DNA from 4 places in the Streptomyces sp. NPDC047117 genome. Region 3 is predicted to be linked to each of the others. Evidence: riboswitches for the same ligand, from Rfam matches in the RefSeq annotation. Region 3 holds a riboswitch; each other region holds the start of a gene.
The links. A riboswitch is a leader RNA that binds a small molecule or an ion and turns the genes downstream of it on or off. The one in region 3 is predicted to bind thiamine pyrophosphate.
Positions count from the first base shown of each region.

Region 1: it holds a riboswitch for thiamine pyrophosphate, as region 3 does, so the genes downstream of both, thiC (phosphomethylpyrimidine synthase ThiC) here and thiM (hydroxyethylthiazole kinase) in region 3, are expected to answer to the same signal.
Region 2: it holds a riboswitch for thiamine pyrophosphate, as region 3 does, so the genes downstream of both, thiO (glycine oxidase ThiO) here and thiM (hydroxyethylthiazole kinase) in region 3, are expected to answer to the same signal.
Region 4: it holds a riboswitch for thiamine pyrophosphate, as region 3 does, so the genes downstream of both, ABZ840_RS10360 (thiamine ABC transporter substrate-binding protein) here and thiM (hydroxyethylthiazole kinase) in region 3, are expected to answer to the same signal.

Region 1 is NZ_JBEYUN010000002.1:345,141-348,330, forward strand. It holds gene thiC (phosphomethylpyrimidine synthase ThiC) at 1-1,651, opposite strand, end outside; TPP riboswitch at 1,646-1,802, opposite strand; gene ABZ840_RS04655 (YibE/F family protein) at 1,873-3,190, shown strand, end outside.
Region 2 is NZ_JBEYUN010000008.1:342,446-345,635, forward strand. It holds gene ABZ840_RS18280 (Rv2175c family DNA-binding protein) at 23-388, opposite strand; gene ABZ840_RS18285 (FAD-dependent oxidoreductase) at 479-1,726, opposite strand; TPP riboswitch at 1,855-1,968, shown strand; gene thiO (glycine oxidase ThiO) at 1,966-3,190, shown strand, end outside; gene thiS (sulfur carrier protein ThiS) at 3,189-3,190, shown strand, end outside.
Region 3 is NZ_JBEYUN010000009.1:59,297-62,486, reverse strand. It holds gene ABZ840_RS18955 (helicase) at 1-44, opposite strand, end outside; gene ABZ840_RS18950 (cytosine permease) at 246-1,619, opposite strand; TPP riboswitch at 1,679-1,774, shown strand; gene thiM (hydroxyethylthiazole kinase) at 1,778-2,614, shown strand; gene thiE (thiamine phosphate synthase) at 2,611-3,190, shown strand, end outside.
Region 4 is NZ_JBEYUN010000004.1:400,433-403,622, forward strand. It holds gene rlmN (23S rRNA (adenine(2503)-C(2))-methyltransferase RlmN) at 1-844, shown strand, start outside; TPP riboswitch at 942-1,061, shown strand; gene ABZ840_RS10360 (thiamine ABC transporter substrate-binding protein) at 1,146-2,222, shown strand; gene ABZ840_RS10365 (iron ABC transporter permease) at 2,315-3,190, shown strand, end outside.

The sequences.
Region 1 (3,190 bases), on a different contig from region 3:
TCGAGCAGAACTTCGGGCCGCACATGGAGCAGAAGTGCGCGGTCTTGGCCGGCTCCGCGGGGAGCGTCTCGTCGTGGAACGCGCGGGCGGTGTCCGGATCGAGGGCCAGGTTGAACTGGTCCTCCCAGCGGAACTCGAAGCGCGCGTCGGAGAGGGCGTCGTCCCACTCCTGTGCGCCCGGGTGGCCCTTCGCCAGGTCGGCCGCGTGTGCCGCGATCTTGTATGTGATGACACCGGTCTTCACGTCGTCGCGGTCGGGCAGGCCCAGGTGCTCCTTGGGCGTGACGTAGCAGAGCATCGCCGTGCCCCACCAGGCGATCATCGCGGCGCCGATACCGGAGGTGATGTGGTCGTACGCGGGCGCGATGTCGGTGGTCAGCGGGCCGAGCGTGTAGAACGGCGCCTCCTCGCAGATCTCCTGCTGGAGGTCGATGTTCTCCTTGATCTTGTGCATCGGGACGTGTCCCGGGCCCTCGATCATGGTCTGCACGCCGTGTGCCTTGGCGATCGTGTTCAGCTCACCGAGCGTCTTCAGCTCGGCGAACTGCGCCTCGTCGTTGGCGTCCGCGATGGAACCGGGGCGCAGCCCGTCTCCGAGGGAGAACGTGACGTCGTACGACGCGAGGATGTCGCAGAGTTCTTCGAAGTTCTCGTAGAGGAACGACTCCTTGTGGTGCGCCAGGCACCAGGCCGCCATGATCGAACCGCCGCGGGAGACGATGCCGGTCTTACGGCGGGCGGTGAGCGGTACGTACCGCAGCAGCACGCCGGCGTGGACCGTCATGTAGTCGACGCCCTGCTCGGCCTGCTCGATGACGGTGTCCTTGTAGATCTCCCAGGTCAGGTCCTCGGCTTTGCCGTCGACCTTCTCCAGCGCCTGGTAGAGGGGGACGGTGCCGATCGGGACGGGGGAGTTGCGCAGCACCCACTCGCGGGTGGTGTGGATGTTGCGTCCGGTGGAGAGGTCCATGACCGTGTCGGCGCCCCAGCGGGTCGCCCAGGTCATCTTCTCCACCTCCTCCTCGATGGAGGAGGTCACCGCGGAGTTGCCGATGTTGGCGTTGACCTTCACCAGGAAGTTCTTGCCGATGATCATCGGCTCGATCTCCGGGTGGTTGACATTGGCCGGCAATACCGCGCGACCCGCCGCGATTTCGTCCCGTACGAACTCGGGCGTGCAGTTCTCACGGACCGCGACGTACTCCATCTCCGCGGTGATCTCGCCGCGCTGCGCGTACGCGAGCTGCGAGACGGCGCCCTCGCGGGCCCGGCGTGGCTGCCGGGGACGGCCGGGGAAGACCGCGTCGAGGTTCTTCAGGCCGCCGCGCGGCGAGGTGTGCTTGAGGCCGTCGTCCTCCGGACGCAGCGGCCGGCCCGCGTACTCCTCGGTGTCGCCGCGGGCGATGATCCAATTCTCCCGCAGCGGCGCGAGGCCACGGCGGACGTCGGTTTCGATCTGGGGGTCGGTGTACGGGCCTGACGTGTCGTAAAGCGTCACGTGCTCGCCATTGGTGAGGTGCACCCTCCGGACCGGCACCCGCAGGTCGGGGCGCGAACCAGAGATGTAGCCCTTGTGCCAGCCGATCTGCTGCGTCTCGGCAGACTCGTCGGTGCCACCGTTTTCGGGCGTGCGTGCATCCTGCAGAGTCATTGAAGACCCACTCCCTACGCCGGCATTACCCGGTAACAGGTTCGGCGGTCGACGCAGCGGTTTCCGTCTGCTGAGGTTTCACGTGAAACCTCGCTGGGACGGAGATCAGCGCCCTCTCAGCCCGGTGCTCCGAGCTCCCGCGATTGCAAAGGTGCCACCACGGTAGCGGCCGATGCCGCGTGGTGAACAGGGGGCCCGGTGAGTTGTTGGATGATCGGGCGGTGACCTCCAACGAGCCCGAGCACCAGCCGCACGGCCATTCCCCCGCGTCCGGCACCCCGCAAGGACACGGCCACAGCCATGGACACAGCCACGGCCCCGCGACCCCCGTGTCCCGGCACCTGCGCAAGGTCATCGCCGCGGTACTGATCCCGTTCGCCCTGGCAGTGGGCGTGGGGCTGATCGCGCTGTGGCCCGGCGGCGCGCCCTCGCACAAGCCGTCCGGGGTGGGTTTCGACCAGGAGACCCAGACCGCGCGTGTCGTCCGCCTGACGAAGGTGAACTGCGCGGACGTCAATGCCCAGCAGCAGCAACAGATGCAACAGCAACAGCAGCCGTCGGGCCCGTCCGGCGGTGAGCAGCAGCAGGCGCAGAGCTGCGAGCAGGCGACCATCGAGGTCACCAGCGGCAAGGACACCGGACACCGCTTCAAGACCGTGGTGACGCCGGACGCTTCACGCCGCTACACCGAGGGCCAGGGCGTCGTGGTGGCGTACGCACCCAAGGCGCCGCGGAACCTGCAGTACTCCGTCACCGACGTGGACCGCTCGTTCCCGATGTGGGTGCTGGCGGCGGTGTTCGCCCTGGCGGTGGTGGTCGTCGGCCGGCTCCGCGGAATCCTGGCGCTGGTCGCGCTGGCGGCGAGCTTCGCGGTGCTCACGGTGTTCATCCTGCCCGCCATCCTGCAAGGGTCGAATCCCCTGCTCGTGGCGGTGATCGGAGGCAGCGCGATCATGCTCATCGCGCTGTATCTGTGCCACGGGCTGACCGCCCGGACGTCGGTCGCGGTGCTCGGCACGCTCGCGTCGCTGCTGCTGATCGGCCTGCTGGGGTCGGTCTTCATCGGCTGGGCGCAGCTGACGGGCAACACCGACGACCAGACGGGTCTCGTGCACAGCCTCTTCCCGGGCATCGAGATCCGCGGTCTGCTGCTGGCGGGGATCATCATCGGTTCACTGGGCGTGCTGGACGATGTGACGGTCACCCAGACGGCGGCCGTGTGGGAGCTGCGGGACGCCGATCCGACGGCGAGCCGGCGGCGGATCTACGGCGCGGCGATGCGCATCGGCCGGGACCACATCGCGTCGGTGGTGAACACGCTGGTGCTGGCGTACGCGGGCGCGGCCCTGCCGCTTCTGCTGCTCTTCTCGATCGCGCGGAGCAGTGTCGGTACGGTCGCCACCAGCGAGGTGGTGGCCGAGGAGATCGTCCGCACGCTGGTGGGCAGCATCGGGCTCGTCGCGTCCGTACCGCTGACGACGCTGCTGGCCGTGCTGGTGGTCTCGGCGGACCGCACCGGTGCGGTCGGGCGGCGGACGG
Region 2 (3,190 bases), on a different contig from region 3:
TACGGCGGTGATGACGGGTGTGTCAGACGGCGAGCGCCTGCGCCCGGCGCTTCACCTCCGTGCCGCGATTCTCGCGCAGCGCCTGCGCCGGCGTCCCCGGCAGGGTCTCATCGGCGGTGAACAGCCACTCCAGCATCTCTTCGTCGGTGAAGCCGTCGTCCCTGAGGAGCGTCAGCGTCCCCACCAGGCCCTTGACGACCTTTCCGTCCTTGATGAACTCGGCCGGCACATGGAGGGCCCTGTTCTCACCGCGGCGCACCGCGATCAGCTGGCCCTCCTTGACCAGCTGCCGGACCCGCGTCACCTCGACGCCGAACTCCTCGGCGATGTCGGGAAGCGTGAGCCAGGCGGAAACCAGTCCATCGATCTTTGCGTCAATCTCGGTCACACCCCAAGCGTGCCATCCCCCACTGACAGTCGGTAGCCGGGCATCGCCATCAGTGCACACCACCGGCCACACCAGGGGTCCGGCCGCCCTTCAGAGCCCGGACAGCTCAGCCGACTTCAGCGGCACCGAGGCGTCGGCGGCGCGTGCCCGGTCCAGCCGGGCGCCGCGCTCGATGAGCTTGCGGCCCTGCGCCAGGTCGCGCGGCCGGCCGACAGCCAGCAGCGCCACCAGCGCGCCCTCCCGCAGCCACAGCGCCGTCCACGCCGCGCTCTCCGGGTCACCGCGCCAGATCAGCTCGTCGGCGACCGGGCTGTACCCGGCGCACTGCACGAAGCGGCCGAACTGCTCCGACCAGAAGTAGGGCACCGGGTCGTACACCGTGCCCTCCGCCTCGCACCGGGCGATGTTCGTGGCGACCGTGCGCGGCCCCTGAAGGGCGTTGTCCCAGTGGTGCACGAGGAGGCGGCGCCCGTAGCGCGCGGACGGGAAGGAGGCGCAGTCGCCGACCGCGTACACATCGGGCAGCGAGGTGCGCAGCCGCTCGTCGGCCCGTACGGAGCGGTCCTCGCACAGCTCGACGCCCGAGCCGGCCAGCCAGTCCGTGGCGCACCGCGAGCCGATGCCGATCACCACGGCGTCCGCGGGCAGCGACGTGCCGTCCGCGAGCACGACGGCGCCCTCCTTCACCGCGGCGACCCGGGTGCCCGTACGGAGCACGGCGCCCGCGTCGGCGTACCAGCGGGCCATGTGCGCTGCCACCTCCTCGGGCAGCGCGCCGGCCAGCGGGCGGTCCGCCGCCTCCACGACGGTGACCGCGCAGCCGGCCTCACGGGCGGCGGTGGCGAACTCCGCGCCGATCCAGCCGGCGCCGACCACCACGACGCGCTGCTGCGCCGAGAGCACCGGGCGCAGCCGCTCGGCGTCGTCCAGGGTGCGCAGCACGTGGACGCCCGGGACGCCCTCGCTCCCGGGGAGGGTGATCGCCTCGGCCCCCGTGGCGATGACCAGGCGGTCGTACGGGACGGGGCCGGTCTCCGTCAGCACCTCGTGGGCGTCGGCGGCGAGTCCGGTGACCCGCCGGCCGAGCTCCAGGTCGATGCCGAGGGAGGCGAAGTCGACGTCGAAGGCCGAGCCGTCCGCCTTGCCCAGCAGCACCGCCTTGGAGAGCGGCGGCCGGTCGTAGGGCGGGTGGGGTTCGGCGCCGAGCAGGGTGATCGTGCCGCGCCAGCCCTGTTCGCGCAGGGCAACGGCGGTCTGCACGCCCGCCATCCCCGCGCCGACGATGACGACGCGGCGCGAGCGGTCGGGGGTCCGCGAGTACTTGCTCTGCTGGCTCACTCGATCACTCTAGGACGCGGTCCTTCGACTGGCTCAGCACCGCGCGACGAGATCTCTGACACAGGGTCACGGTCCGGCCGCGCAGAGCACCCTTACGACGCGTCGGGCACGCGTACTACTCTGACGGCACTTGTACTCGCGGGAGCCCGGACGCACCGGGCTGAGAGGGAGGCTGCGGCGGCCTCCGACCGTACGAACCTGATCCGGGTCATGCCGGCGAAGGGAGGGGCTGGACACTCATGCATCCACCTGCAGGTATGCCACCGGGGACGGCTTCCGGGCACCCCGACGTGGTGATCGTCGGGGGCGGTCTGGCGGGGCTCGTGACGGCCTGGCGCGCCGCCCAGCGGGGGCTGCGCACGACGGTCGTGGATCCGGCGCCGGGCGGCGGCGCTGCGCGCGTCGCGGCCGGCATGCTGGCCGCCGTCACCGAGCTGCATTACGGCGAAGAAACGCTCCTCGGGCTGAATCTCGACTCTGCCGCGCGCTACCCGGCGTTCGCCGCCGAGCTGGCCGAGGCGAGCGGACAGGAGCTGGGATACCGGCGGTGCGGCACGCTCGCCGTGGCCCTGGACGCCGACGACCGCGCCCACCTGCGCGAGCTGCACGCGCTGCAGCGCCGCTGCGGACTGGACTCGGAGTGGCTGACCGGCCGCGAGTGCCGGAAGCTCGAACCGATGCTCGCGCCGGGTGTGCGCGGCGGACTCCGGGTGGACGGTGACCACCAGATCGACCCGAGGCGACTCGCGACGGCCCTGCTGACGGCCTGCGAGCGGGCCGGGGTGGCGTTCGTACGGGACCGGGCCGGGCGGCTCTCCGTCGCCGACGGCCGGGCCACGGGCGTCGAGCTGGCGGACGGCACATCGCTGTCGGCCGGGCAGGTCGTGCTGGCCGCCGGCAGCTTCAGCGGACTGCTGGCCGGGGTGCCGGAGCAGGTGCGGCCGCCGGTCCGGCCGGTCAAGGGCCAGGTGCTGCGGCTGAAGATCCCCGCCGCGTACGGCCCGTTCCTGTCCCGCACCGTGCGTGCCGTCGTACGCGGCGGCCCGCTCTACCTGGTGCCGCGCGAGAACGGCGACATGGTCGTCGGCGCCACCAGTGAGGAGCTGGGCTGGGACACCACGGTGACCGCGGGCGGCGTCTACGAGCTGCTGCGCGACGCGCACGAGCTGGTGCCGGGCATCACGGAGCTGCCGCTGGTCGAGACGATCGCCGGGCTGCGTCCGGGCTCGCCCGACAACGCGCCGCTCCTCGGGCCCAGCGCGCTGCCCGGCCTGCTGATGGCCACCGGCCACTTCCGCAACGGTGTGCTGCTCACCCCGGCCACCGGCGACGTCATGGCCCACGCGCTGACCACCGGCGAGCTGCCCGAGGAGGCGCGGCCCTTCACGCCGCTGCGCTTCGGGCCCGCAGTCGCCTCGTCCCCTTCTTCGGCGCCGCGCGCCGCACTTCAGGAGCAGACCGTAT
Region 3 (3,190 bases):
AGGCGCTCGTAGAGCATGTCGATGAATTCCTGCTCGCGGCGCATCTCCTCGTCGGCGGCCCGGTCCGGCCCCACGCCCGATTCCCCGCCCGGCACCTGGATTGACAATTCGACTCCCGCCTGGTTAAGATGACTCCAGTTAGCTTCGCCCTGCCTGATTTCTTTCTTGGCATGCGAATCTCCCAATATACGCGGAAGTCCACCCCGGCCGCCAATGCGACCGGGGTTTGTTGTGTCCGGAAGCGGTCAGTCGCGGCGTGCGCGGCGCAGCCGAAGCGGCGCGTAGACCACCACGGAGACGACGAAGGCCACGTAGTACGCCAGGTCCGCGCCGTGCAGCGCCTCGGCGACCGGCCCGACGTACAGCGAGGTGTTCATGAAGGGCACCGCGACGGCGAACGCACCGACGAAGGCGAGCGCCGCCGGCCACCACGGCTGCGGACGGGCGAATTCCTCGTGCACCTCGACGGGCCGGCCGCCGCGTGCCCTCGCGCGGGCGAGCCAGTCGACCACGACGACGCCGATGAAACCGGGAATCCAGTAGCCGACGAAGAGCAGCACGTTCTGGAAACGGGCGGTGGTGTCGGCGGCGTGCATCCACAGCACGAGCAGGAAACCGAGCACGGCGGCAATTGCCGCGGCGAGCGGCCGGGGAATGCGCACGCCCGCCGTCTGCAGTGCCAGCGAACCGCTGTAGTCGTTCATGGCGTTGCTGCACACCGCGGACGCGGCGATGGCCAGCAGCCCGAAGGCGCCGAGCGCCCCGCCGCCGAGCAGTTCGTGCACGCCCGCCGCCGTCTGGTCGGTGAACAGGCCCGCGGCCCACAGGCCCAGCGTCTGCACCCAGAGGTACGCGGCGGCCATGCCGAGCAGCGTGTACCAGAACATCCGCTGCCGGGACGCCGAGCGCGGCAGGTACCGGCTGAAGTCCGAGGCGTACGGCGCCCAGGAGATCGCCAGGCTCAGCGCGACGGTGGTGGTCAGCAGGAACGCGCCGGCCCGGTCGGCGCCGTGCGCGGTGGCGGCCGACGGCAGCGGAACACCGTTCAGGAGCTTGACGCTGAGGGCGAGGAAGGCCGCGCCCAGCACGAAGGTCATCACGGTCTGGAGGCGGTGGATGGCCTCGTACCCGAGGACGCCGACGACACCCTGGAGCAGCAGCACCGTCAGCGCGCCCAGCCAGAACGGCCAGCCCACCAGCCGGGCCAGCGCGTCCCCGCCGAACAGTCCGATCAGCGCGTCCCAGGCGATGGAGGACAGCCACTGAAGGACGCCGGGCAGCACGACACCGCGGCCGAACGCCAGCCGGGAGAGCGGGAGTTGACCGGCACCGGTGAGACTCCCCCACGTGCCGAGGTACGCGGACGGGGCGGCGCCGAGCAGCGTGCCGAGCGCCATCGCGGCGAACGCCGTCCAGAAGTCGAGCCCGAGGCCGATGCCGACGGTGCCGGTGAACACGCCGGTCATGGTGAGGTTGGGCGCGAACCACACGGTGAAGAGGCGGCCGGGCCGGCCGTAGCGGTTGCTCTCGGGCACCGGGCCGATGCCGTGCTGTTCGACGGACAGGTCGCCGGCGCCGGCGGGCATGCGCCCGTCGAAGACGGGCCTCTCGATGGTCATGGGGATTCCAGAGGTCGGGGTTCCCGATCGGGAACGGGGTGCGGGTAGCATGGTGAGGCACACGAGACACGGGGTGCCCCATCTCAAGGGCTGAGATCACACCCGTCGAACCTGATCTGGATCGCACCAGCGAAGGGATGTCACGGAGGAATGCCCCTATGACGCGTCCGGCCGACGACCTGCTCGCCTTCACCCGGCAGGCCCTCAACCGCGTACGCCATGAAACACCACTGGTCCAGTGCCTCACCAACCAGGTGGTCGCCAACTTCACGGCGAACGCCCTGCTCGCACTGGGCGCGGCCCCGGCGATGGTGGACATCCCCGAGGAGGCCGGCCCGTTCGCCGGCGCCGCCTCCGGAGTGCTGGTCAACCTGGGCACCCCGCACGCCGAGCAGCGCGCGGCCATGACCGAGGCGGTCGCCGGAGCGGCCGCGGCGGGCACGCCCTGGGTGCTGGACCCGGTCGCGGTCGGCTCGCTGCCCGTGCGGACCGCGCTGGCGCGCGAACTCGTCGCCCAGGGTCCGGCCGTCATCCGCGGCAACGCCTCGGAGATCATCGCGGTCGCCGGGACGGGCGGCGGCGGGCGCGGCGTGGACGCCACCGACGAGGTCGAGTCGGCGGCCGCCGCCGCGGGTGAGCTGGCCCGCGCCACGGGTGCCGTGGTCGCGGTCTCCGGCCCCGTCGACCTGCTCACCGACGGCGAGCGGGCCGTACGCGTCGCCAACGGGGACCCGCTGCTGACGCGGGTGACCGGCGGCGGCTGCGCGCTGGGCGCGGTACTCGCGGCGTTCGCGCCGCCGACCACGCCGCAGGGCGCGGCGCAGACCGACCGGCTCGCCGCCGCGACCGCCGCCGTGGCGGTCTACACCGTGGCCGCCGAGATCGCGGCGGAGCGCAGCGCCGGACCCGGCAGCTTCGCGGCCGCTTTCCTGGATGCGCTGTACGGCCTGGACGAGGACACGCTCGGCAAGCGGGCGGCGATCTCGTGGGCGTGAACAGCACTCCCCCGGACGGCACTCCGGGCACACCCCCGGACCTCTCCGTGTACCTGGTCACCGACGCGGCGCAGGCCGCGGCGTGCGGCCGGGACGTACCGGGCACGGTCGCCGAGGCCGTGGCGGGCGGCGTCACCGCCGTGCAGGTGCGCGAGAAGGACACCGACGCGCGGGACTTCCTGGAGACGGTGGTGCGGATCGCCGCGGTGCTGCCGGAGCGGGTCGCGCTGTTCGTCAACGACCGGGTGGACGTGTACCTCGCGGCACGTGCGGCCGGGGCGCGGGTGACCGGGGTCCATGTCGGCCAGTCCGACCTGCCGGTGGCCGCCGTCCGCTCGCTCGTCGGGCCGGACGCGGTGATCGGGCTGAGCGCCGCGACGGAGGAGCAACTGCGGGCCGCGGCGAAGGAGCCGGCCCGGGTCGACTACGTCGGCATCGGCGCGCTGCACGCGACCCGTACCAAGGCGGACGCGCCGCCGGAGCTGGGCGTCGAGGGCTTCGGCCGGCTGGCGCTGCCCACCCCGCTCCCGGCGGTGGCGATCGGCGGGGTGACAGTGGCGGACATGCCGCTGCTGC
Region 4 (3,190 bases), on a different contig from region 3:
CTCGTGCGACGACGACCAGACCCGGAAGACGCTGTGGAAGCTCTTCGACGGGACGCTGGTCGAGTCGGTGCTGATGCGGTACCCGGACCGGGTCACGATGTGCATCTCCTCGCAGGCCGGGTGCGGCATGAACTGCCCGTTCTGTGCGACGGGGCAGGCGGGGCTGGACCGGAACCTGTCGACCGCCGAGATCGTTCATCAGATCGTCGACGGTATGCGGGCGCTCCGGGACGGGGAGATCCCGGGCGGGCCGGCGCGGCTGTCGAACATTGTTTTCATGGGCATGGGCGAGCCGCTTGCCAACTACAACCGGGTGACGGGGGCCATCCGGCGGCTGACCGACCCCGAGCCGGACGGGCTGGGGCTGTCGCAGCGGGGGATCACCGTGTCCACGGTGGGGCTGGTGCCGGCGATGCTGCGCTTCGCCGACGAGGGCTTCAAGTGCCGGCTGGCGGTCTCGCTGCACGCGCCGGACGACGAGCTGCGGGACACGCTCGTGCCGGTGAACACGCGCTGGAAGGTGCGTGAGGTGCTGGACGCGGCGTGGACGTACGCGGAGAAGTCCGGGCGCCGTATCTCGATCGAGTACGCGCTGATCCGGGACATCAACGACCAGGCGTGGCGGGGTGACCTGCTCGGGCGGCTGCTCAAGGGGAAGCGGGTGCATGTGAACCTGATTCCGCTGAACCCCACCCCCGGCTCGAAGTGGACCGCCTCCCGGCCCGAGGACGAGAAGGCGTTCGTCGAGGCGATCGCGGCGCACGGCGTGCCGGTGACGGTGCGCGACACCCGTGGGCAGGAGATCGACGGCGCGTGCGGCCAGCTCGCGGCCTCGGAGCGCTGACGGACCTAGGGAGCACGTGGAAGCACGTGGGCCCTCGGAAGGGCGGCGGCGCGCTGGTACCGTGGCGTCGAACGTTCGTACATCACCTATCACGCACACCATCCGACAGGGGAGCGCCACAGCGCTGAGAGTGCGAGCAGTGAAGCCGATGCCGCTGCCGCAGACCCTTGAACCTCGCCCGGGTCATTCCGGGTAGGAAGTTCGGTCTCCTCATGCTGTTGCGCCCTGCCCGCGGCTCCGGTCCACCTGACGCCGCGGGCGGGGCCGCGTCTCTTCCTGGCCAGCCAGGAGGAATGAATCAGTGAGCACCATCAGGAACGCCGTGGTGGCGGCCGTCGCCGTCGCGGTGGGCGGTACGGCGCTGGCCGGCTGCGGTACGTCCGGCGGCGGGTCGGCCGACACCAAGACCGTCAAGCTCGTCTCGCACGACTCCTTCGCCGTCTCGAAGTCCGTGCTGGCCGAGTTCGAGCGGCGCAGCGGCTACAAGGTGCAGATGGTCAAGGGCGGCGACGCCGGTAAGGCCGTCAACCAGGCGGTACTGACCAAGGGCAACCCGCAGGGCGACGTCTTCTTCGGCATCGACAACACGCTGCTCTCCCGCGGGCTGGACGAGGGGCTGTTCACGCCGTACAAGGCCAAGGGGCTGGCCGGGGTGCCGGAGAAGCTGCAGCTGGACAAGGCGCAGCACCGCGTGACGCCCGTCGACTACGGCGACACCTGCGTGAACTACGACAAGGCGTACTTCAAGAAGCACCGGATCGCGCCGCCGAAGACCTTCGACGACCTTCTGAAGCCCGAGTACAAGGGGCTGCTGGTCACCGAGAATCCGGCCACGTCGTCGCCGGGGCTGGCCTTCCAGCTCGGCACCATCGCGCGATATGGCAAGGCCGGCTGGCAGGACTACTGGAAGAAGCTCAAGGCCAACGGCGTCGAGGCCGTCGACGGCTGGGAGCAGGCGTACTACGAGCGGTTCTCCGGTTCCGGGGGCGGTGGCGGCAAGGGCGACAAGCCGCTGGTCGTCTCGTACGCCTCCAGCCCGCCGGCCGAGGTGATGGACAAGAAGCCGGCCCCGAAGGAGGCGCCGACCGGCGTCGCCACCGGTACCTGCTTCCGGCAGATCGAGTTCGCCGGACTGCTGAAGGGCGCGGCGAACGAGAAGGGCGGCAAGGCGCTGCTGGACTTCCTGATCAGCAAGGAGTTCCAGGAGGACATGCCGCTGCAGATGTTCGTGAACCCGGCCGTCGAGGACGCGAAGGTGCCCGAACTGTTCACCGAGTACGGGCAGAAGATCGACGACCCGAAGACGGTGGCGCCCGAGGAGATCAGCAAGAACCGCGAACAGTGGATCAAGCAGTGGTCGTCGCTCGTGCTGAAGTAGAGGGCGGAGGAGCCACGGCTGCACCCCCGCCGGGGGTGGCGCCCCCCACCCGTGCCGGTGGCACCCGCGCCACGGTGACCCGACTGGCGCTGATGGCCCTGCCGTTCGGCTTCTTCGTTCTCTTCTTCGCCTACCCGGTGATCACCATCGTCGGGCGGGGGCTGCGGGAGGGCGGCAGCTGGCAGTGGGGGCGGGCGGCGGACGTGCTCGGCGACCCCGACCTGCTGCACGTGCTGTGGTTCACCGTCTGGCAGGCGGCGGCCTCCACAGCACTCACGCTGCTGATCGCGCTCCCGGGCGCGTACGTCTTCGCGCGCTTCGAGTTCCCCGGAAAGAGGTTGCTGCGGGCGGTCGTCACCGTGCCGTTCGTGCTGCCCACCGTCGTCGTCGGTTCCGCCTTCCTCGCGCTCGTGGGCCGCGGCGGGCTCCTGGACGACCTCTGGGGCGTACGGCTGGACACCTCGGTCTGGGCGATCCTGCTCGCGCACGTCTTCTTCAACTACGCGGTCGTCGTACGGACCGTCGGCGGGCTCTGGGGCGCCCTGGACCCGCGGCAGGAGGAGGCAGCGCGGGTGCTGGGCGCCGGGCGGTTCGCGGCCTGGCGGCAGGTGACCCTGCCCGCGCTCGCGCCCGCCGTGGCCGCCGCCGCGCTGATGGTCTTCCTCTTCACCTTCACCTCGTTCGGCATCGTGCAGATCCTCGGGGGGCCGCGCTACGCCACCCTCGAAGTGGAGATCTACCGGCAGACCGCCGACTTCCTGGACCTGCCGACCGCAGCGGTGCTCACCCTGCTCCAGTTCGCCGCGGTCCTCGCCCTCCTCGGGCTGCACGCGTGGACGGTCCGGCGCCGCGAGAGCGCGCTGAGGCTCGTGGACGCGGCGCACACGGCGCGCCGGCCGCGCGGGGCCGGGCAGTGGGCGCTGCTGTGGAGCACGCTCGCCGTGATCGTCGTCCTGCTGGTGCTGCCG